3 regions of the Paenibacillus sp. FSL L8-0663 genome follow, and region 3 is predicted to be linked to each of the others. Evidence: riboswitches for the same ligand, from Rfam matches in the RefSeq annotation. Region 3 holds a riboswitch; each other region holds the start of a gene.

Region 1 (7,457 bases), 3.1 Mb from region 3:
CAGAATGGCTCCAAATAACTTGTTGTCCGTGCGCAGTGTCCCCGTCGTCACCGGAGTCGGTGCTTTGGCATTCAACGAAGCCGCCACAGCCAACAATGCAATCATAGATACATATCGTCCGAAGAACATAACCATCCCCGTTGTCATGTTCCAGAATACGTTGTTATCCGAAAGACCTTCAAACCCCGAACCATTATTTGCGGCAGATGACGCATATTCATAGAGCACCTGAGTCAACCCGTGATAGCCAGGGTTAGTGACCGCATCGTATCCCCAATGACTCATAAATGCAAGTGCAGTTGGGGCGAGAATGAGAAACGGATGTACCAAAATGGCAATCGCGATCAGCTTCATTTCCTTGCCTTCAATTTTCCTTCCCATAAATTCTGGAGTTCTCCCGACCATCAGTCCGCATATAAACACACCCAGAATCGCATACATCAGCATATTCATCAGCCCGACACCCTTGCCGCCAAAAATGACGTTTAGCATCATTTCTCCCAAAGCAGCCATACCACCCAGTGGGGTTAGTGTATCATGCATATTATTGACCGAACCTGTCGTTGCCGCTGTCGTGACCGCAGTGAATAAAGCCGATTGTCCAATGCCGAAACGAACCTCTTTCCCTTCCATGCTTCCCTGAGAAGCATCCACACCCAGTGTCTGGATTAACGGATTACCTGTCTTTTCAGACACGTACGTAATGGATAGAAAAATAAGAAACAATACCATCATGGAGCTAAAAATAATCCAGCCCTGCTTACGATTACGGGCAAACAATCCAAAGGTATACGGCAACGAAGCCGGCATTACCCACATTGCCAAAATTTCCAGCACGTTCGTCCAAGGACTTGGATTTTCAAAAGGATGCGCAGAGTTAGCTCCCGCATAACCGCCCCCGTTCGTCCCCAAATGCTTGATGGACTCCAGAGAAGCAATAGGTCCCATAGAAATCTGCTGCTGTGTTCCGCTCAGCGTCGTAAGATCCGCCGTAGGCTGTAGCGTCTGCGGTACCTTCAATCCAACCAGCACCAGCGTTAGCACAAAGGCCAGCGGCAGGAAAATCCTTATAATGGCTTTAATAAAATCTTGAAAAAAATTGCCCATCCCTTCACCGCGCCGCGTCAATCCCCTCATAAAAGCCGCAGCAACCGCAAAACCGGAAGCAGCCGAAGTGAACATCATCATCGTGACGAACGCCATCTGTGTCAGATACGTAAGCCCGCTTTCTCCGCTATAATGTTGGAGATTTGTATTCGTCATAAAGCTGATTACCGTATTAAAAGCTAGTGATGCTTCCATATTACTGTTTCCCGCCGGATTACCGGGAAGCATTCCCTGTAAACGCAACAGCAAGTAGCTGATCGCCACAAGCACGACGTTCGTAGCAATGAAACTCATAACATACGTGGTCCATCGCATGCTCTCCACTTTCTTCAAACCTACTACCTTATAAATCAGCTTTTCTGTTCTGCCAAAAATCCGATCCGTCCGATTCGGTTCATTCGAGAATACATGATACATATATGTACCCATTGGCTTTACCAAGAGCAGCAATATAAGGATCACAATTCCAATTTGAAGCAACTCCATCCTCTATTCCTCCTTCAAAATGCTCCTGCGTTTGGAACAACAGACCCGGTTCAGACCATCTATGGAGTGCACACGTTTGCGAAAACCTGCTACCTATGATGCTTAATATTCAGATCTGTTGTTCCCGCCCGCTCTACCCCTATAGCTGACTAGAACTTTTCAGGGTTCAGGAGTGCGTAGATTAAATACATAAACACAATAGCCGTAAGCCCAAGTATAACAATCATCCTCTTCGTCCTCCTTTAGAGGTCTGCGCATCACACCAGCGTACAAACAGCAATATCACTCCATAACTCACAGCCATGACGAGCAGCATGTATATATCCATCATGTTCATAACCTCCGTATCGGTCCTCAGATCGCCATTCTTATTTCATCATAAAATCATAAAACAACTATGTTATAAGTGCTTATCCGTTCAGCAGAAAACCCACCTCTCCGTTCAATGTGTAGATCACATGGTCCGCTCCCAATCCCCGATAAATTCCTTGTGGATTACAGCCGTGCGTAATAACATAGATCGATTCCGATGTTAGTGGCCGACATATTTGCAGGAAACGGCAAGTCAGATTCAAGCTGTTCTCGAACAAATACACACTACCAATTTCTTTTTTTGGAAATTTCCATTTTCCCGCTTGCATGGTATTGATGCGGACAATGTGCTCCACACCCATTTTTTTGAGCTGTCGTTCCTCCTGGGCGCTATTCGTGAGAACTGCAAACGCCAATTTTTTGAACATAAGCAATTTCACAAAACTTCTGCCCGCTTCATTCGGTGCAGTGACAATAATTAACCGACCTTCCATCAGTAGCTCCTCTCCCGGTATAAAAAGACAACAAAAAGAAGCCGAAGGAAAAAGGCTTTCCTCCGGCTTCTGACATATCCATGATAAAATAAACCATGGCTGCACACGGCGGTTTGTTGCCTCTCCCTGTACGCTTACGAGGTTAGCTGTCGGATTCGGACGTGAGAGTCGCCCTATTTCTGGCACTTGACCGGAAAATTCACCCCATGAGACACACGGCTTCCGAAGCCGTACAGTCTCGATTGGTTCCCCCGCTTTTGCAACTGCAAAATTCAGCGCTATAGACATTTCGTTGTTGCTTCATTCAAGTTAATTTGAAATTACGTCTTGAATCATACACCCGCGCATGGAAGACTGTAAAGCTCAACTGCAGGGTTATAAATCGGGCTTTAGAGCATAGAAGATTAATAATAACGCTTACAATGCAACTATGCTTCTCACATCTCCTTTAATCTCTGTTTTTCATCCCTTTTTGAAAATGACAAGCATGTCAATATTGGCGTAGGGTAAAGCGTTATTGGCCTTTTTTTGTAAAAAGAGAAGAAAATACGCTATATGTACCAGCTAAACACCGATTGAACCCGCTTTTATAAGAAGAAACACCTTTATTCGCTCCATTTGCGGTGCGATTTACTGTTTTGAGCAAAATACGATTTTACAGCGCCTGAAGGCTTTATACAGCTTTTCCAGCCTTGCAACCCTTCTTTAAATTGTCTAAAATTTAATTGCTGAATATTGAATGAGGAGAGATGCTATGACCGTTTATGAATATGATGCGCAAACCCTGCAAGGGAAACAAATTCCGTTATCCACATTTGAAGGGAACGTTCTGCTTATCGTGAACACTGCCAGCAAATGTGGGTTAACCCCCCAATACAAAGCGCTACAAGAGCTATATGACCAGTATCATGAACAGGGGCTCGAAATTTTGGGATTTCCCAGCAACCAGTTTGCCAAACAAGAGCCAGGTTCCAATGAGGAGATCTCCGAGTTTTGCCAGATCAATTATGGTGTCACCTTTCCGATGTTCGCCAAGACAGATGTCAATGGCGATCAAGCACACCCCTTATTTCGCTACCTGACCCAAACAGCTCCGGGGGTATTAGGGTCCAAAGCGATCAAATGGAATTTCACTAAATTCTTAATTACAAGAGAAGGTAACGTATTTAAGCGCTATGCACCGCAAACCACGCCAGATAAGCTGGCGGGAGATATAGAGAAGCTTTTGCAGCAAAACTGACATTCTTCATTATCACAGTTAATAAACGACCTGTTGCAACCGTGGCTTCCGTGACTAAAGAATATAACGAAAAATACTTAACAAAAAAAGCACCCTTTCACGTAAACCGTGTCAGGATGCTTTTTTAACTAGGTCTTGCATATAATGCGGTCGAGAGGACTCGAACCTCCACGGGCGTACGCCCACTACCCCCTCAAGATAGCGTGTCTGCCATTCCACCACGACCGCAAATCATAATGTATTGAGGCAACAGATTTATTATACTCTCTCATCAACTATTTGTAAACAAAAATATTATAATTATTTTAACTTACATATATGAGCGATAATAATACCGTCCTGTATAAAGATAACCGCTTGCTGAACTATGCATTAATGTTGCCCCCTTACGGATTATCAGAACCACTTGGCACTTAACTAAGTAATTAATTTGACAAAATAACGTATTTACGATTGTAAAAACACGTATAAAAGTGTATCATAGTTTCAGATGGTTAATTCTAACATGTTTACTGATGATTATTATAACACACCAATTATTCCGTAAGAATCCGTAAGGGGCGATTTCTTTTGAACAACAAAATGCCTGTCACCTCCTTCGGGTGGGCCATCAAACAACGGCTTGTCGAACTTCGACTGGATCAGAAAACATTTTGTGAGACACACAATATTCCGCCTTCACGCTTGTCCAATCTGATTCACGGCACCCGCAAAGCACAAAGGTACAGAAAACAAGTTGCTGCAATTCTGAACATCGACGATAAAGATTATAAGGAGGCATCGCCACTCTAAATCCAACAAGCATTCCAGTTACATACAGGTCATTCCATATCACCAAGAAACCAAATAAACCCGTAAAGCGAACCCCTCCAGTTCGTTTACGGGTTTTCAACCCAGACAATCTTTAGCCAAAAAAATCATTCCGGCTTTGTTTTATCCTTCTCACTTTTTTGCTTACGATATTTCGCAAATTCAACATATTCTAAAATAAAATTCTGTTCTTCCGTCTCAAGATCTTCTGCCTGGCAATTCAGTGGCCCCATCACTCCAAAAAAATAAGCAGCCTTCTGCTCCTGAAGTACGCCTTCTCCCGGCTTAATCCCTTTCATTAACCAATCGAGCGATACATTAAAAAAGTCCGAAATCTGAATTAAATGAGTGGTACCCGGCGTTGTTTTCCCCCTTCTCCAATCACCGAGATTCCCTGAACTGATTTTAAGCTTTTCACAAAATGCCTTCTTGGTCATTCCCCGATCTTTAATCAAAGCTTCAATCCGTTGATAAATAGTTTGATCTCCCAAAATGTTTCCCCTCCGAAACAGTAACTTTTTCTGAAATAATTTTCATTTTTCAGCCTTACTCATTAGTAATCCCCATTAAATCCTAAGCAACCATTACCCCATAGTAGAATTGCGCTGGTTTTTCTCTTTACGAAAGCGGGTAAATTCAATATACTCAAGTATAAAATTTCTTTCCGCCTCACTAAGCGGTTCCTCCTGGCAATTCAGTTGCCCTGAAGCGTCAAAAAAATAAGGGTCTTGCGACTCCTTTAGCACCTCACCCTGTATATCTCGACCCAGCATAATCCAGTCCAGACTCGCATCAAAAAAAGAAGCGATTTCAATGAGTTTATTCGTGCCTGGCGTCGTTTTTCCTCTTTTCCAATCCCCGAAGTTCCCTGTACTAATGCCTAACTGCTGGCAGAACGCCTTTTTCGTCATTCCCCGTTCCTTGATGAGTTCCTCGATGCGATGGTAAATAGATTGCATAGAAGTTCCTTCCTCCCTAGCAGGCTCTCAAATAACGATATCATGTTCTCTGTTCCCATTTCAAAGATCACGTATGCTAAAATTACCGAATTATGTATGTTGGTTCCCATTATACCACAACACGCAACAAAAACCGCCTGTTTTCCGAAGAAAGGGCGGTCTTTAAGCCAGTCCACTTACGCCAATCACGTAGCAGAGTTGTCGATTTTAAGTAAAATATGCTTCAATTCATTCAAAGTTTCACTCAGATGCAATAAATCTTCTTCTGGCAGATACACCAGTCTTTCTTGAATTTTATTGGAGAAGGTATGAAATACCTGTTCACAAAAAGCATCGCCTTCCTGTGTAATCGCCACATTCACGACTCTGCGATCCGAATCACACGACTGGCGGTCAGCCAACCCATGCTCCACCAGTTTGTCCAGAAGAGGAGTCATGTTCGGACGTGAGACATTAAGCTGTTTGGATAAATCAGATACCGTAGACGAACGTACTTCACGCAGGAGCATTAGCACCTGAAAGTTATTAGGCGACAAGTGTAATGGGAAATCGAGCGGACCGTAGGTGAAAAATTTCTTCTTCACAATCGGAAACAAGCCCAAAATATTTTCTGATATATTTCCTAACAGTTGAGTGTCCATATTTTTCACCGTCACTTCATAAGTTTATACTTATCATTCTATAACATTATGGCGTTATATTATACTATGGAATCATTATTTCATCATAATCATTACTTTATTACATCATTACACAAATAAAAAAAGCCTCTACCGCGAGAGACTTTTCCGTTCATTCCATTGATGCGGTCGAGAGGACTCGAACCTCCACGAGCGTACGCTCACTACCCCCTCAAGATAGCGTGTCTGCCATTCCACCACGACCGCATAACAAAATATAAATGGTGAGCCATGAAGGACTCGAACCTTCGACACCCTGATTAAAAGTCAGGTGCTCTACCAACTGAGCTAATGGCTCATGCTGTTCATCCAAGCTGTCCGCCATTAGACCAGACCTCAGGAATTTCCCTTAAGCATGCAACATGTAGTCTATAAAGACAACAATGACCCGTAGGGGATTCGAACCCCTGTTACCTCCGTGAAAGGGAGGTGTCTTAACCCCTTGACCAACGGGCCTTATTATTATGCGCCAACTTGGCGACAAGAAAGAGTATATCAAATAGAATAACAAATGGCAATACTTATTTTTGAAATTTTAAAAAAAGCAGTTTTTATCATTATAAAATGCATGTTCACTTACATTAACTTATCTATAATCATCTAATCCCTGAAAAATTATGATAAATGATTGCAATATCACTTATATTTACTTATAATCACTTACGAGATACCGAAATCATTATATATCAGAGGAGCTTTCTATGTATCAGGAAGAACGAATGTTAAAAATCGTTGATTACTTACAGCTTCACAAGCGTATTTCGGTGGATGATATTTGTGAAATTTTTAATGTTTCACGGGATACGGCCCGTCGAGACCTGGTAAAACTTGAGGAGCATCAAAAAATTATTCGCACCCGCGGCGGCGCCCTTCTCCCTAAACTGCATCACGATCCAATTGGAAATTATAACGAAAGACTGCTTACTGTATCTGAGGAGAAACAAGTGATCGGACAATTGGCTGCCAACATGGTACGAGATAGGGATCGTATTATATTGGATTCCTCTACCACCGTACAGGCGTGTGCAGAAAGACTGAATGTGCAGGAATGTTCGGTTATCACCAATTCAATTAATCAGGCTGACGTACTATCTGGAAAAGACGGTGTCTCCATTCATCTGTTGGGAGGCCGCCTGCAAAAAGAACACCGATATGTATATGGCTCGTCCGTAATCGCCACTTTGTCTCACTATTTTGTAGACAAAGCTTTTATCGGGATTGGAGGCATATCATCTCACGGACTAAGCCTGATTCATGAAGAAGACGGTATGCTGAAGCATCAGATGATGAAACAGGCGGATCAGGTGATCATCCTTGCGGACCATTCGAAATTCGGAATTAATTTCCCGTATCGTTTTGCTGATTTATC
Region 2 (7,457 bases), 4.4 Mb from region 3:
ATTATACAGAGTCATAAAGGCACACTGGATATTGAAAGCACAGAGGGAGAGGGAACGACAGCCCTGGTGCAGCTTCCGATTGCCAAGCCGGAGTAACGGGCTGGGGCGCAGGAGGAAGTGTGTTAGTAGAAATGGAGGGTACACAGGTTGCGCATTAACAAGTTTATCAGCGAAACCGGTTTTTGCTCGCGCCGGGAGGCAGACAAGCTGGTAGAGAGCGGTCGCGTGACGATTAACGGCGAAGTGGCTGTGCTGGGTAGTCAAGCGGAAGAAGGCGATGATGTTCGCGTGAACGGCAAGCCACTGCGCGATAAGTCTGATCACGTCTATATTGCATTGAACAAACCGGTGGGCATTACAAGTACAACGGAGAGCCACATTAGAGGCAATGTTGTTGATTTTGTGGGGCACCCGCAGCGGATATTCCCGATTGGACGCCTGGATAAGGATTCGGAAGGTCTCATTTTACTTACCAACGATGGAGACATTGTGAATAAGATTCTACGGGCAGAAGGCAAGCATGAGAAAGAATATATTGTAACAGTGGACCGCCCTGTCGTACCGTCTTTTGTGCAGGGCATGTCTAGCGGGGTGAAAATACTCGGTCAGCGGACGCTACCTTGTGAGGTGACGCGTGTATCTGAGTATGTATTCCGTATTATCCTGACTGAAGGGAAAAATCGTCAGATCCGGCGTATGTGTGCAGCCTTCGGTTATGAAGTTAAAAAACTGCAAAGGCTGCGAATCATGAATATTCGGTTGGGGTCCCTTCAGAAAGGTGCCTGGCGTGATCTGACAGAGGCTGAGAAGCTGGAGCTTGGTCAGATGCTCGATTATACGCTTAGCTAATGCCAGAGGGGCTTGTATAGCCTAGAGCGTATGATCGTCGTATCTGAAAGGGCAAAGTACAGGAAGCACTAAACAAAGAGGCACCAGCTGCATAAAAATGCGGCGGTGCCTTTGTTCATATAACATATGCATAATCAACCTTCACTCGAGCTTGAGGTAGGACTGATGACTTGTGTCCCGTTCTGATATTTGCGGAGAACAGATATTTCAACACGACGGTTTTTAGAGCGCCCTTGACCATCTTGATTGCTTGCCAATGGACGATACTGGCCATAACCGATGGATACAAACTTGGTTGGGTCGAGATCTGGATTGAGCAACAAGATACGCAAGAAATTCAGAGAGCGCTTGGCGCTCAAATCAAAATTGGACGGGAACTGGCTGTTGGAGATCGGTACATTATCCGTGTGACCCGATACGATAACATCATAGCCAGGGAACTGCTGGAGCATACTAGAAATGGACTTGGCCAGCTTTCTTGCTTCCGGCTTTACTTCGGCCTGCCCGGATGAAAACAAGGCATTATCACTAATGGTGATCATTAGTTGCGATTGGTTTAGCTTGGTATTCAGCAACGGGGTCAGGCCGTTATTTTGAATGTATTGATCCATCTGTTTTTTAAGCTTTTTTAAATCTTCTTCTTCCCGTTGGGCCAGCTGTTTTTGCAGTTCAGAGGTAGAAGTAGCTTTCGATTTTACGGGTTGTGACACTTGTTCTTTATTTTTGCCCATATCCATGGATTGTGACGACGGATTCGCGGCTGAGTGATCCAGCACGCCAGTGCCGCCATTAAAAGCTGCACTCAGGGATTGAGCCATAGTTTCAAATTTTTTGGCGTCGAGCGAGCTCATACCGAATAAGACAATGAAAAGAGCCAACAGAAGGGTCATTAAGTCGGAATATGGCAACAGCCAGCTTTCGTCAGCATGCTCTTCGTGCGGTTCATGTCTCTTTTTACTCACTGGAATCGCCATCCTTCTGGGTCATCGTAGCCCGTTCGGTCGGAGTCAGGAAGATCGTCAGTTTCTGACTGATGGCAATCGTAGATATCCCCGATTGAATGGAAAGCAGACCTTCGACCATCATTAATTTAAGCTCGACTTCTTTTTTGGATAACCGTTTCAGCTTGTTGGACATCGGATGCCACAGGACATAACCTGTAAAAATACCGAGCAACGTCGCAATGAAGGCTGCTGCAATGGCATGAGAGAGCTTTTCCATGTCACTAAGGTCGGCCAGAGCGGCGATCAGACCTACAACCGCACCGAGTACCCCGAGCGTTGGAGCGTACATACCGGCTTGGGAGAAGATCAGCGCGCCAGAGCGATGTCGATCCTCGGTGGCATTGATATCCTCCATTAGAACGTCCCGTACGAATTCCTGATCATTGCCGTCAATAATCATTCGCATGCCGCCACGCATAAAGGGATCGTCGATTTCCTCTACCTTGGATTCCAAGGCGAGCAGACCTTCACGACGGGTAATGGATGCCCACTCGGTAAACGTACCGATGAGCTCTTTGCGGTCTAACAGTTTTTGTTCGGTGAAAATAACCTTGAACAGCTTCGGAATCCGTTTGATTTCTGCCATCGGGAAGGCCATAAATATACTCGCTGCCGTTCCGACGAAAATAATCATGTAAGCAGCGGGATTATTGACCAGATTGACGACCGGAGCGCCTTTTAAGATCATCCCGACGACCAGTGACAAAATCCCGAGCACAAGTCCAATAATGGTTGAAATTTGCATGATACACCTCATCCATGAGAATAGATTTTGAATCCTTTCATGCCGCCGGGGTCGTCCTTGCCCCAAGCGCGTCATTACAAGACGGATTATAGTATTTATCGACAAAACTCTCTTTTTTGTTAAGTGCGAATTTCCGGTATAATAAGGTGATTATGTATTGAATGGCGGAACCATTGGAGGAAATGGCATGGGAGTAAAGCATGGACGTGAGTATGAACAAATTTTGAACGATTTGACAGAGGCTGTGGGGCGCATCCCAGATAGCTATGAATTTTTTGAGATGGAAGCAGAAGATTGGGACAGGCTGGACCCGGCGGGACGTCAGGAAGTCAATGAAGCTTTGGCAGAAGACTTATTTTATGCACTGGGTACAGAGCCCACAATCACTGTAGGGAGTGGCGTTGTGATCTATGAGCCGGAGCAGCATCGTATCTATGTACTGATTGGGGACGAGGAGCTGACGTCAGTCCCTTTGATTTGAGGTCCGTCTTATGGATTTATCAACGGGGCCGTGGTAATATGTACACCAATATATCGTAGTTTTGGCCGTATTTAAGCGGTCGAAAGGCTTCCGTATAAACGGGGAGGAGTTCGTAACATGCCTTTTACACAAGAAGAGATTGAAGCACATCTGGAGAAACTGGAGGGCTGGGAGCTGGAGGAAGGACGTTGGATCGTTCGGAAATATAATTTTTCCAGTTTTATGAAAGGGATTGCATTCGTGGATGAAGTTGCCGCTATATCTGAAGCATTCAATCATCATCCATTTATTACGATTGATTACAAGACCGTGACTCTGCGTTTGACCTCTTGGGACGATGGCGGTATTATGGCCGTGGATATTAAGGAAGCCCAACAATATAATGAAGCTTTTGAAAAAATGCGTAGCAGTCATTGAGCTTGTAATGTTCTGTCGTATGATGATAAAAGCGCCTTCGCTATACAACATCGTGGTTGTATGCCGAAGGCGCTTTTATCATAGAACCTGGGTTGGGTGGTCTGGACGATATACCATACAATAAAACGGTTTTTTGCCATCGGGAGTCTGGCGTTCATAGGTATCTGTAAGCTCAAATCCAGCCGCCTTGTAGGCCCGAATAGCACGCCCATTCCAAGTGAGCACCTCTAGATCAATTTCATTCTTCGGGTTGCGTCGTTGGGCTTCCTCTGCAATGGCACGGACAAAATCTGATCCTTTGCCATGTCCGCATCTGTCAGGGTGCATTCCAAGACCTAGCCGGGTCACACCGATCATAGGAAAATATTGAGCAAATCCTGTCAGCTTGTTCTCTTCATCCAGTACGGCAACATATTGCTCTTGGCGAAGCGTGGGACTCCCAAATTCGACTTCAAGCGCCTTCATTTGTTCCCAGGGGAGCCAACCGTATATGTTATAAGGTGGATCATAGCGCCACTCACAGATTGCAGCCGCTTGATGCTCGTCCATCGGTACGATCCGATAGTTGGATATTGAGGCCGGCATGTGTTCCATCCTCCTTTTACAGGTGCTTCAATCATTAACAACAGATTGTAGACAAGTTGCAGGGGAATAGCAAGCGTGTTTATTTTATACCCAAGACGGGTATACATTCAATAAGAAGGAATTACTGCTCATATGCTCCCCCAGCGGTGACGGTAAAACCGACGATGTTCGCTAAAATTGAAACCTTTTGAGGTGTCAGTTCGTCAGTAAAGATAATCATTGCTGATGTTGTGGACATAAAAAGCCGCAATTCGATTCCGGCAGAATCAAATTGCGGCTAGAGTTAGCTTGCTGTGCGTTAGTTATTCTACGTTGTCGTCATCAGGAATATCTGAAGCTACAGAATGGTAAGCGTCTGTGCTCATAATTCTTTTTGCACCGACATAGCGGTTAGCGTAATAATTTTCGTTCAGTGAGCTAACTACTACACCACGTGAAGTCGAGGAGTGGGCAAATTTCCCTTCACCTACGAAGATACCTACATGGGAAATGCCTCTTCCTGTGGTGTTGAAGAACACCAGGTCCCCAGGCCTCATTTCATCGCGGGATACAGAAGATCCCATTTTGAATTGTGATCCAGATTGATGCGGAAGTTTAATTCCCAGTTTGTTGAATACATACATTGTGAAGCCGGAGCAATCGAATCCCTCGAGTGTAGTGCCTCCGCTTCTGTAGTTCGTTCCTTTGGCATCTTGGATGACCTGGTCCATCTTGGAGTCTGCAAATGCACTGCCGCCACCGAATGTAAAAGATGTAAAGGCAATGGCAAGACTCATAGCTGCGATCGTTAGCTTCTTCTTCAAAAAAAATATACCCCTTCCAATGCCTGCGAGGTTAGCTTAAGGATTCGGTAGAAGGTTCCCCTATGACCACTCTGTTGCGAGATCAATTCACCCAAACTGGTTCCCCCGCTTCCTAGGTGCCAGGAATTAGGCTTTACTTAAGATGTGCACCTTGGAGAGCAGTATTCACAATAACGATATTTTTGAGATAAAGGTTACAATAAAGATTACAAAGTTGTTACTATCAGTTCACTGCGATTATTGTAACAAAGTCGGCTGGCTTTGGCAAATGTTTCATTGCAAAAAGTTACAAAAAAAATCTGCTCCTAATGTCCCAGGAACAGATCTTGTTAACAGTATTCAGTTATGTGCCGTTTGCGCGGTTATGCATAAAGTTTTTTCGACAGACGGAAATGAAGTGATTAACATAAAGGAAGGGCTTAGCTTCTACTGGAGATATCGGTATGCCATAGTCTGTACTGCGAACTGATATGCCACAGCCTGACCAGACTAGTAACAAAATGATACGATTGTTGGAGAATGAGCGCGAGCATGCCAGTCCAAATCATTGCCACGGTGCCAAATAGACCGAAGACCAACAGCACACAAGCACCGAGCAAAAGGGATATACCGACAGCTGGGAGAAGCTGGCGAAAGAAGGCGAGCAGGGACGATAGTATGGCGTGACCACCGACAGTGCCTAGTTGCATATACAGGATGCACTGCCGAATGAACCATCCGTATGCCATCCATCCCATGGCATAGGGCAACAAGTGCAGCAGGTAAGAGGGAGATTGAAGCGTACCTGCTACAATAGGGTAGAGTCTCGGTACTACCCAAAAGGCGGGAATCAGCAGCAGTCCCAACTCGATGATGTAATACAACAGCGACGACATGCCATGGCGTTTCATACCTTTGAAAAAGGACAGGCTTTGCGGCTCAGTCGCATCGGTATGCAGGCTTTGATATATTCCGGCTCTAATGAAGGGAGTGATTAGTATGCGTAGTACAGTCGCCCCTAGTAGTATCCACAAATACACATGTACTTCCCGGCTGTCCATCAGAGCAATCTGGCTCTCCATCCAAAACAAGGTCTGTCCCAGCTCGTTTTGACCCTGATCAGGATAACGGAGCAATAGCGGGATAACGGCAGACTGCACCAGTCGATAGAGAAACACCCCCCACAGTAGTCGATACAGAAATAAAATGATAACGATATAGAATCGTATGCGCACCAGCGCCCAGCCCTCTTTTATAACAGTCCGCATCTATAGACACCTCACCATGACAGACTTCCAAGCAGTGTCTCCAACAGCTTGGTTACACTTATACTCCAACGGGTTTGTTGCTTTTCGTCCAATTCGGCTTTTAGGGTATTGTTAATATGCTTGTTCTCCAGTGCAATGGTATATAGGGGATCAAGGGTTACATAGGAAACGGGAGAAGTACTTTTGATCCGAAAAGTTGTGCTTTTGCCCGCACCGTCCCAAGCCTTGAATTTCGTGGTTCCATCCTTGAAGGTAAATTGGACAGGGATCTTGGGATAATCCGCCCCTTTTTTGCTGACCGTCACGACTGCTTCATATCCATTCTCCAGCTTGTGGTTTGTGATGTGATCCACTGAAAAGTCCGCCATCTGGCCGTCATATACATACTGTTCAAAATAGTGGCTCCATGAGCGTCCGGTGACTCTCTCCACGATACGTTGAAAATCCTGTGAGGACGGATGCTTAAATCGGTACGTCTGGACGTAGGTCCGCATAATGCGATCCATTTTTTTTATACCCACCTGACGTTCAATGCCCCGTAGTACCAGCTTGCCTCGAGAGTAGGCATTTTGCGCGTACTCAGCAGCCGAGCCGTACTTCCATGACTCACGGTTTAGCGGCTGTGGGGAGGATACCTGTCCCGATTGTAATGGCAAGTTGGGGGTAAGCCCATATTCTTGCTCCATAAGTCGCTCCTCTGCATAGGAGGTGAAGCCTTCATCCAGCCACGGCTCCTCAAATTCATTATTGGCTACCATTCCATAGAAATATTGATGTCCAATCTCATGAACTAATGTCCGTTCCAGACTATAGCCAGGATTGAGATTACCCGCAGCAGCGGCCGTGATGAGTGTCGGATACTCCATGCCGCCAGCTCCATTGCCTGATTTAGGTGGAACCACGATGGACAGGGTGGAATATGGATAAGGCCCGTACCATTTGCTGTAGTACAAAAGAGCGGCCTTCGCTGCGCTCATATAGCGTCCTTTGAGCTCCTTGTGCGATGGGTCAAGGTAGAGCTTGATTTTGACACCAGGGACTTCAGCAGAAGAAAAGGGTTCTTCTACGGCTACAAAGTTGGGTGAAGCGGACCAGGCAAAATCGTGTACATCATCGGCATAAAATTGATATATTTTTTGTCCGTTCTGTCGGACGCCACCACGGGTGGGAAATCCGGTCGCTGCTACGATATGAGTTTCAGGCACCCGAATCCGTACGCTGTAAATTCCAAAATCGGCATAAAACTCGGAGTTACCATGATACTGGTGGAGGTTCCAGCCCTCCTCGGCGCGTCCACGCTGTCCTGCAGTCTCGTAGACACTGAGC
Region 3 (7,457 bases):
GTTCCTATTTTACAGGTAGCCATAACGGCAAGACGCAGCGACTGGTTTCCGATATTCGTGATTTTGAATATATCGTTACAGGCAGTAATATGGAGGCGCTCATTTTGGAGTGCAACCTCATTAAAAAGTACCAGCCGCGTTATAACGTGCTATTGAAGGATGATAAAACCTTTCCGTATTTGAAAATTACGAACGAGGCACACCCCAAGCTGGAGGTGACCCGTCGCGTTCTGAAAGATAAAGCAAAATATTTTGGACCGTACCCCAATTCCTACGCGGCACATCAGACGAAGAAGTTGCTGGACCGTATGTATCCGTTACGCAAGTGTGGTGTGATGCCCAAGGAAGTGTGTCTGTATTATCACATGCATCAATGTTTGGGGCCTTGTGTGAAAGAGGTCGAAAAGGAAACGTATGACCAGATTGGTCAGGAAATTGGTTCCTTTTTGAGCGGGGGACATGAGGAAATTAAAAAGGATCTTCAGCGTAAAATGCAGGAGGCCGCAGAGGAATTGTACTTTGAGCGGGCCAAGGAGTTGCGAGATCAGATTATCAGCATCGACGCGATGATGGAAAAGCAGAAAATCACCACATCGGATGCGAAAGATCGAGATGTATTCGGTTTTTCAGTAGATAAGGGCTGGATGTGTGTACAGATCCTATATGTCCGCAAAGGTAAAATGATCGAGCGCCATATGTCGACTTTTCCTTTCTACGGTGAGGCTTACAGTGATTTTATGTCCTATGTGACGCAATATTATAGTGACAACCCAGCAGTGCCGCAGGAAATATTGCTGCCGGATTCTCCTAAGCTGATGCAGGCGAAACAGGTCAATGTCGATCAACCGGTTGCGGCAGAAACTGCACTCTACAGTGCACCTACAGCCGATGTTACCGGACAGACAGATGAGAATGCGATACAAACGGAGACAGAGCATTCTGCTGACTCACTGCTGGTGGCTGAAGAACGGGCAACTTATGCAGCGGCAACGAATCAAGATCAAGCTGGTGACCAAGATGCCGAGATAAAGGAAATAGAAACTCAACTATCCGGTGGACTGGAGGACCCGAGTACGGCGGCTCTCGCTCTGGCTGAATGGTTGGATGTAAAGGTACTTGTACCGCAGCGTGGACTGAAAAAGCAAATGACAGGCATGGCGACGGAAAATGCACGTGTAGCTTTGGATGAGAAGTTTAAGCTGATCGAGCGGGATGAGGAACGAACATCCAAAGCTGCAAGCAATCTCGGACGTGCCATTGGGCTGGATAGCTTGCACCGGGTGGAGGCATTTGATAACTCCAACATCCAGGGTTCCGATCCAGTCTCAGCCATGATCGTGTTTATTGATGGCAAGCCTGCCAAGAAGGAGTATCGAAAATATAAAATCCGTTCTGTGCAGGGACCCGATGATTATGAAACAATGCGTGAGGTTATCCGGCGTCGATATGAACGTGTGCTTAAGGAAAATTTGGAACGTCCCGACTTGATCGTTGTCGATGGTGGACGTGGACAAATTAAGGCGGCGACCGATGTATTGCAAAATGAGCTGGGTTTGTTCATTCCTGTATGTGGTTTGGTGAAGGATGCCAAACATAGAACATCCCAACTATTGGTGGGAGAATCCTCTGAGGCCGTGACACTTGCACGTAATAGCGAAGAATTTTACCTGCTGCAACGGATTCAGGACGAGGTTCACCGTTTCGCCATCACGTTCCACCGCGAGCAACGCGGCAAATCTATGGTAACTTCCCGGCTGGACTCTATTCCAGGCATTGGCGAGAAACGGCGTAAGTTACTGCTTAAGCATTTTGGATCGCTCAAAAAAATAAGAGAGGCCAGTGTCGAAGACTTCCGGCCTCTCTCTATTGGGGATAAGCTTGCGCGTCAGATTATAGCTGCCCTTCGGGAGGAGGAGTCGTAGAATGCGACTCCTCTTTTTGTATAGGTTCAAACATCATTCGATTTGGCTTTTTAGGACTAAACCAATAAATGATGTAACCCACAATGGCTGGAAGTAAGATCCAGAATAGGCCCGCGCTCACGTTCACAGTATCTCCCAGACTCATCACACTAAGTCCCATTAGAATGCTGTCAAAAATAACGTGGCTGAACATGGCGGCAATAAAGCCGTAACGCAGGAACACAAAACTGAACAGCAAACCAAGAAAAGTCAGCTCAATAGGTCTGGAAATCACTGGATAGATCGGATAAAGTGTATGTCCCAGTGCCCAAATCAGCGTGGTGATCAGACAAGCAACAAAAGTATTTTTCACTATTTTTTTGACCATCGGAATACCAAACAGACGGTAGACAGTCTCTTCACCAATACCTGCCATCCAGGCCATAATCGGCAGTAGCCATGGATAAGCCATATTGTAAGGGGATTGCGTGGCATCTGTGGTGGAGAATGTATTAAATGTGCGCTCCAGTATAAAGAATAAAATGGATTGTACCCCGAGCAAAATAAAGGCCCACAAGTAGCCAACATACATACTGCGAAGCACATACAGCCCGTAGCCCGGCTCTTTCGCACGTGGCCATGCATTCAGTCCAACCTGACGCATAAGTCCGTCACCGCCGACCAAGGAGAAGTAGAGCGCTACAGCCATGACGAAGGTAACACCAATCTGGAAAACCATAAGAAATAGAAGCATGCCCTTACCGCCTGCTTCTGCTTGCAATAAAGGCAGCATGTTCATGGTCCCAGCTATACTAGCAATAAAGTATATAACGGATAGAACAATGCCGCGTACAAATGAAGTATGTCGTCGGGTGAGTGACGCATACACAATGGCAAGTACACCCAGCACAAAGCTAAATAGGGCATAACCCGCATAGGTCATCCAATTCGCCCAAAATGTTTGCTTTTCGATATAATCGGTATAGGATGACGGGGCCGAAAAGCTTTGAGTGAAGGAGCGAACATCACCGTCTTCAAAAGTAAAAGCCAGTGTAAGTACCGAGGCGCCAATTTTTTTATCGTCTACGGTATACTTTAATCCGCCTTCTTGTTCAGTGGTCGCGAGCTTCAAGTCCGACGGCTTAAAGCCAAAGCGCTTCACCCATACAGCGGCCGCCTGCTCCTTGGCTTCAAGCGTCATGCCGTCCTCAGCCACACGTACAAGCCTGTTACGTGCTTGTTCATCCGTAGAAATATCAGCCTGCGTGTAATTGGTGCTGGAGGTGATCCGTTTAAAACTAACGACCTTCCCAGTGGATAAATCTACATGAATTTGCAGCTTGCTCTTCGCTGAGGATTCAGGCAGATCGACCCGAAAGGTTTCGTAAGGGTAATTTTTCTTCCATGTACGGTCGTACTGTTGAAGCAGTTTTTCTCTAGATAAATAACCGTACAAATCTGTTTCGGCCTGATAGGTTACCAGAGGCTCCTCTGGCTGTGATTCAGTATATCCCAGCTCGGAGCGGGCGAAGTCCAATGCGTGTATGACCGCTTCTTGTTTGCTGATGACCTTTGCATTCATTACTGATTCTGGACTCGGATTGCTAAGCGAGGGAATAAGCAATTGAAAGATAAAAAAGCAAATCAGGCCAATCCCGCCCAGCAAGCCTAATTTTTTGAAGTTGGCCGTGAGCACGACCGGTTTCCCGATAGGATTCATGAGTTTCCTCCTTAATCTGTAAATAAGAACATCCATTAAAGATATCATACTGCACAGGTTCCCGCCAACAGACCAGCGATATTCATGAAAATAGAGTGAAAGCACTTTAAAGTTCCAATAAAATAAGATAAGCTGCGATTAAACGATGCCCATTCGCAAAATAAAGCCAATTTCACGTTTTTTCGACGAAATCGGTTTTGTGATCTGGATATAGAAGGATTATAATCTTGAGGCAATGCCTATAAAATACATAGGTAATGATATACAGTTGAGCCGAATTTCTATGGGAAAACGGGGGAACCATGTTACTGGGGTGAATTTTACAGCCGATCACTGGTGGATCGGAAGTGTAAATAGGGCATACTGTGCTGCCCGAATCCGTCAGCTAACCTCGTAGGCTATGAGCAGGAACCAAGTCAGGCACTCGGTTTTCCGGTGTCTTTTTTTGTGTGTATAAAAGTGTTTGGATTGGTTAGATAGACCGCTGCGGGTGCAGATTATTCTTCCGATTGCTGTTATCCCCGGATTTTTTGATTGTATACCCCCTTTAATGGTTAAAATCCGGAGATAAAGGCAAACGCTTCGCTTCTTCAGAACAATTCTGCCCCCTTCGCTACTGCCCGCCAATAGCACAGGGGACCGAGTAGTGCTTGACATGCATTCTTCCTGTATTCAGGGAATGCTAATTATAGTTAACTAAGGTTTGGAAAAATCAAAAAATTCAGGGGCAACGACGATCGGAAGATCAAATGGAACGCGTAGCAAGCTTACACCGTATTAAATCACTGTTTTTATAGTTTTAAGAATTAGGAGAGAAGTGATGAATAGATGAATCCCAATGCAAGCTGGCTCCGGCTTTCTCCACCGCAGATATTCGTTGCGGGCTTTGCCATTATCATTCTAATAGGTAGTTTATTGTTAATGCTGCCGATCTCCAATACAACAGGAAAGCCACTTGCGTTTGTAGACGCTTTGTTTACTGCCGCTTCCGCGACCTGTGTTACAGGGCTTGTCGTAAAGGATACGGGGACCTTTTTTACAACCTTTGGTCAAGTTGTTATCGTGGCGCTCATTCAGATCGGCGGTCTGGGCTTTATGACCATGGCTACCTTAATCGCGCTGGTGTTCAAACGTCGGATTTCCTTGCGGGAGCGACTCATTTTACAGGAAGCGATGAATCAGACCTCTGTCGAAGGAATTGTCGGATTGATCCGTAAGGTGCTGTTGTACTCGCTGGTCATTGAGGGCATATGTGCTGTAATATTTGCGATTCGCTGGTCGTTTGATATGCCTGTAGGCAGGGCGATTTATTTTGGGATTTGGCATGCCATCTCCATGTTTAACAATGCTGGTTTTGACTTATTCGGGCACTTTCGCAGCCTAACAGGTTATGTATATGATCCGATTGTTAATTTTACAGCCATGTTTTTGATTATTTCAGGCGGCATTGGTTTTGTAGTGATGTCGGACCTGGCAGAATATCGCAAGCGTAAGAGACTGTCCTTGCATACCAAGGTGGTACTCAGCATGACGGGCGCTCTGATTGTAGTCGGCACGCTCGTGATTTTTGTGTTTGAGTTTACGAATCCAAAGACTCTTGGCTCGCTTGATTGGGGTGGTAAACTGCTGGGATCTTTATTCCAGTCTGTTACTCCCCGTACCGCAGGTGCCAATACACTGGACATTGCAGGCTTGCGGCAGGCTACGCAGTTTTTTATCATCATACTCATGTTTATCGGGGCTTCTCCTGGCTCCACTGGAGGCGGGATTAAGACCACAACATTCGCGCTGCTCATTGGAGCAGTGATTTCGATGCTGCGGGGGCGGGAAGATATTGTGCTGTTCAGGTATCGACTTGCGCAGGGACGAATTTACAAGGCTTTGACCATTACACTGCTGGGGCTGCTGTTCGTGATCGGGGTGACGATGATTTTGTCAGCAACCGAAGATCATCATTTTCTGATGATCTTGTTCGAGACGGTGTCTGCGTTTGGTACGGTGGGGCTGTCGATGGGGCTTACACCTGATTTGACAGTCATAGGCAAGCTGGTGATTACCCTGACGATGTTTGCAGGTAGACTGGGGCCACTCACGCTAGCTTATGCACTGGGGCCGAAAAAGGGTAAAGAATTATATCGTCATCCGGAAGGTAAAATGATTATAGGATAAGGGAGTTTTCGAGTAGACATGAAAACGCAGCAGTTTGTAGTTATTGGCTTGGGGCGGTTTGGCTCAAGCCTAGCTTTGCAATTGGTGGATATGGGGTGCGAGGTGCTAGGCATTGACCGGAATGAGGATGTTGTGGACAGTATGAGTGAGATGTTGACACATACTGTCGTGGCGGACGCTACCGATGAAGACTCATTGCGATCACTGGGCATCCGTAATTTCGATTGCGGCATTGTTGCTATTGGTGATGACATCCAGGTAAGCATCCTGACCGCCATTTTGCTGAAGGAGCTGGGTGTGAAAAAGGTCGTAGCCAAAGCCATATCTGTGCTGCACGGGCGTGCGTTAGAAAAGCTCGGTGTGGATCGGATTATTTATCCAGAACGGGACATGGGTATCCGTGTGGCTCACCAGCTAGTCACGCCTAATTTGCTCGATTATTTGGAGTTGTCTAAGGAATACAGTATTGTGGAACTCAATGTACCTGCATGTCTGAACGGCAAAACGCTTGCAGAACTAAATGCTCGCACCCGCTTTGGCTGTAGTGTCGTGGCGCTTCATACGGCGAACGGTATCTTGATCGCACCGACGGCTATGGATCGGCTAAAAGAAGACGATATTATGGTCATCATCGGCTCAAATGACAATATCGGCCGCTTTGAGGATGAGGTTGTTAATGTCAATGAAGAGGGCTAAACTCTCTACACCATACGATAGCCTGCAAACGACGCACGTGTCTCGCTAATCCAGCGTCGTGCTGTCGGACCGAGATCGGTCGTCTCCGAGTAAATGAGGGAGGTCGTTCGGCGTGTCTCCTTCAAATCGGGCAAGTACAATGCAGTGAGTCCATTATCCCGCAGCAGTTCGCTACGCAAATAGGATTTGGGTAGCAAGGCGGAAGCCTTACAGGTTGGAAGCAGGCGTACAATCGCCTCGAAGGAGTCGATTTCCATGCGGATATCCGGCATGATGCCGCTGCGCTGGAACAAGTCATCCGTCAGACTGCGGTACCAGGTTCCTTTGGAGAAAATAATCATCGGCAATCCTTGCAGATCTTTCATCGAGGCCGTTCCTGTCTTAACGGTTAATTCATGTCCAATGGGAACAACGAGCTCCAAATGATCGTCAAATAGCGGAATGCAACGCAGTCCGACTTCATGAATGGCAGACCCGACAATACCGGCGTCTGCTTTTTTGTCACGTACAAAGGCGACGATTTCATGGGTTTTACCGGTGAGCAGCTTCAGCTCGGTTTGAGGATGCTTGCTCATAAAAGCTTCGACAAGGGTAGGCAGCGTTGTCTGGAGTGTCGTGAGACTTGCGCCGAGTGTAAGCATACTCTGGGCTTCATTTTTGTGCTGGGAGAGCTTTTGTAAGAAGCGAAGCTGCCGTTGCCGTTGCTCTAGTGCGAATGTATAAACAAATCGGCCGGTGGACGTAATTTCGAGTCGTTTGCCCCGACGATCAAAGAGATTTACACCCAGCTCTTCCTCTAGCTTGGCAATTTTGCGGGACAGGGCGGGTTGGGACAGATTCAGCAGTTTGGAGGCTTTATTCAGGCTGGACTGCTCGACAATGACGGCAAAAGCGTTCAAATCCTCAAACAAATCATCCACTTCCTCTCTATATGCAAAAAAGACATAATAATTAATACGTATATTGCAATT

What was found. Region 3 has a riboswitch for cyclic di-AMP ahead of MKY75_RS19905 (TrkH family potassium uptake protein). Riboswitches for the same ligand answer to the same signal wherever they lie in the genome.
Region 1: another riboswitch for cyclic di-AMP. It lies ahead of MKY75_RS06460 (hypothetical protein); the one in region 3 lies ahead of MKY75_RS19905 (TrkH family potassium uptake protein).
Region 2: another riboswitch for cyclic di-AMP. It lies ahead of MKY75_RS00540 (C40 family peptidase); the one in region 3 lies ahead of MKY75_RS19905 (TrkH family potassium uptake protein).

What each region holds. Positions count from the first base shown of each region.
Region 1 covers NZ_JBBOYM010000001.1:1,423,940-1,431,396, reverse strand. The annotation lists gene kdpA (potassium-transporting ATPase subunit KdpA) at 1-1,593, opposite strand, end outside; gene MKY75_RS25565 (potassium-transporting ATPase subunit F) at 1,743-1,820, opposite strand; gene MKY75_RS06460 (hypothetical protein) at 2,004-2,399, opposite strand; cyclic di-AMP (ydaO/yuaA leader) riboswitch at 2,515-2,687, opposite strand; gene MKY75_RS06455 (glutathione peroxidase) at 3,154-3,639, shown strand; tRNA gene MKY75_RS06450 (tRNA-Leu) at 3,785-3,867, opposite strand; gene MKY75_RS06445 (XRE family transcriptional regulator) at 4,210-4,431, shown strand; gene MKY75_RS06440 (helix-turn-helix domain-containing protein) at 4,557-4,940, opposite strand; gene MKY75_RS06435 (helix-turn-helix domain-containing protein) at 5,034-5,408, opposite strand; gene MKY75_RS06430 (MarR family winged helix-turn-helix transcriptional regulator) at 5,594-6,049, opposite strand; tRNA gene MKY75_RS06425 (tRNA-Leu) at 6,213-6,295, opposite strand; tRNA gene MKY75_RS06420 (tRNA-Lys) at 6,311-6,386, opposite strand; tRNA gene MKY75_RS06415 (tRNA-Glu) at 6,473-6,544, opposite strand; gene MKY75_RS06410 (DeoR/GlpR family DNA-binding transcription regulator) at 6,790-7,457, shown strand, end outside.
Region 2 covers NZ_JBBOYM010000001.1:131,132-138,588, forward strand. The annotation lists gene MKY75_RS00505 (PAS domain S-box protein) at 1-96, shown strand, start outside; gene rluF (23S rRNA pseudouridine(2604) synthase RluF) at 148-849, shown strand; gene MKY75_RS00515 (flagellar motor protein MotB) at 984-1,811, opposite strand; gene motA (flagellar motor stator protein MotA) at 1,804-2,598, opposite strand; gene MKY75_RS00525 (hypothetical protein) at 2,786-3,079, shown strand; gene MKY75_RS00530 (4a-hydroxytetrahydrobiopterin dehydratase) at 3,197-3,496, shown strand; gene MKY75_RS00535 (GNAT family N-acetyltransferase) at 3,575-4,081, opposite strand; gene MKY75_RS00540 (C40 family peptidase) at 4,384-4,884, opposite strand; cyclic di-AMP (ydaO/yuaA leader) riboswitch at 4,890-5,027, opposite strand; gene MKY75_RS00545 (hypothetical protein) at 5,304-6,131, opposite strand; gene MKY75_RS00550 (M1 family metallopeptidase) at 6,143-7,457, opposite strand, start outside.
Region 3 covers NZ_JBBOYM010000001.1:4,511,835-4,519,291, reverse strand. The annotation lists gene uvrC (excinuclease ABC subunit UvrC) at 1-1,922, shown strand, start outside; gene MKY75_RS19910 (CPBP family intramembrane glutamic endopeptidase) at 1,891-3,621, opposite strand; cyclic di-AMP (ydaO/yuaA leader) riboswitch at 3,883-4,036, shown strand; gene MKY75_RS19905 (TrkH family potassium uptake protein) at 4,450-5,790, shown strand; gene MKY75_RS19900 (potassium channel family protein) at 5,809-6,486, shown strand; gene MKY75_RS19895 (LysR family transcriptional regulator) at 6,492-7,397, opposite strand.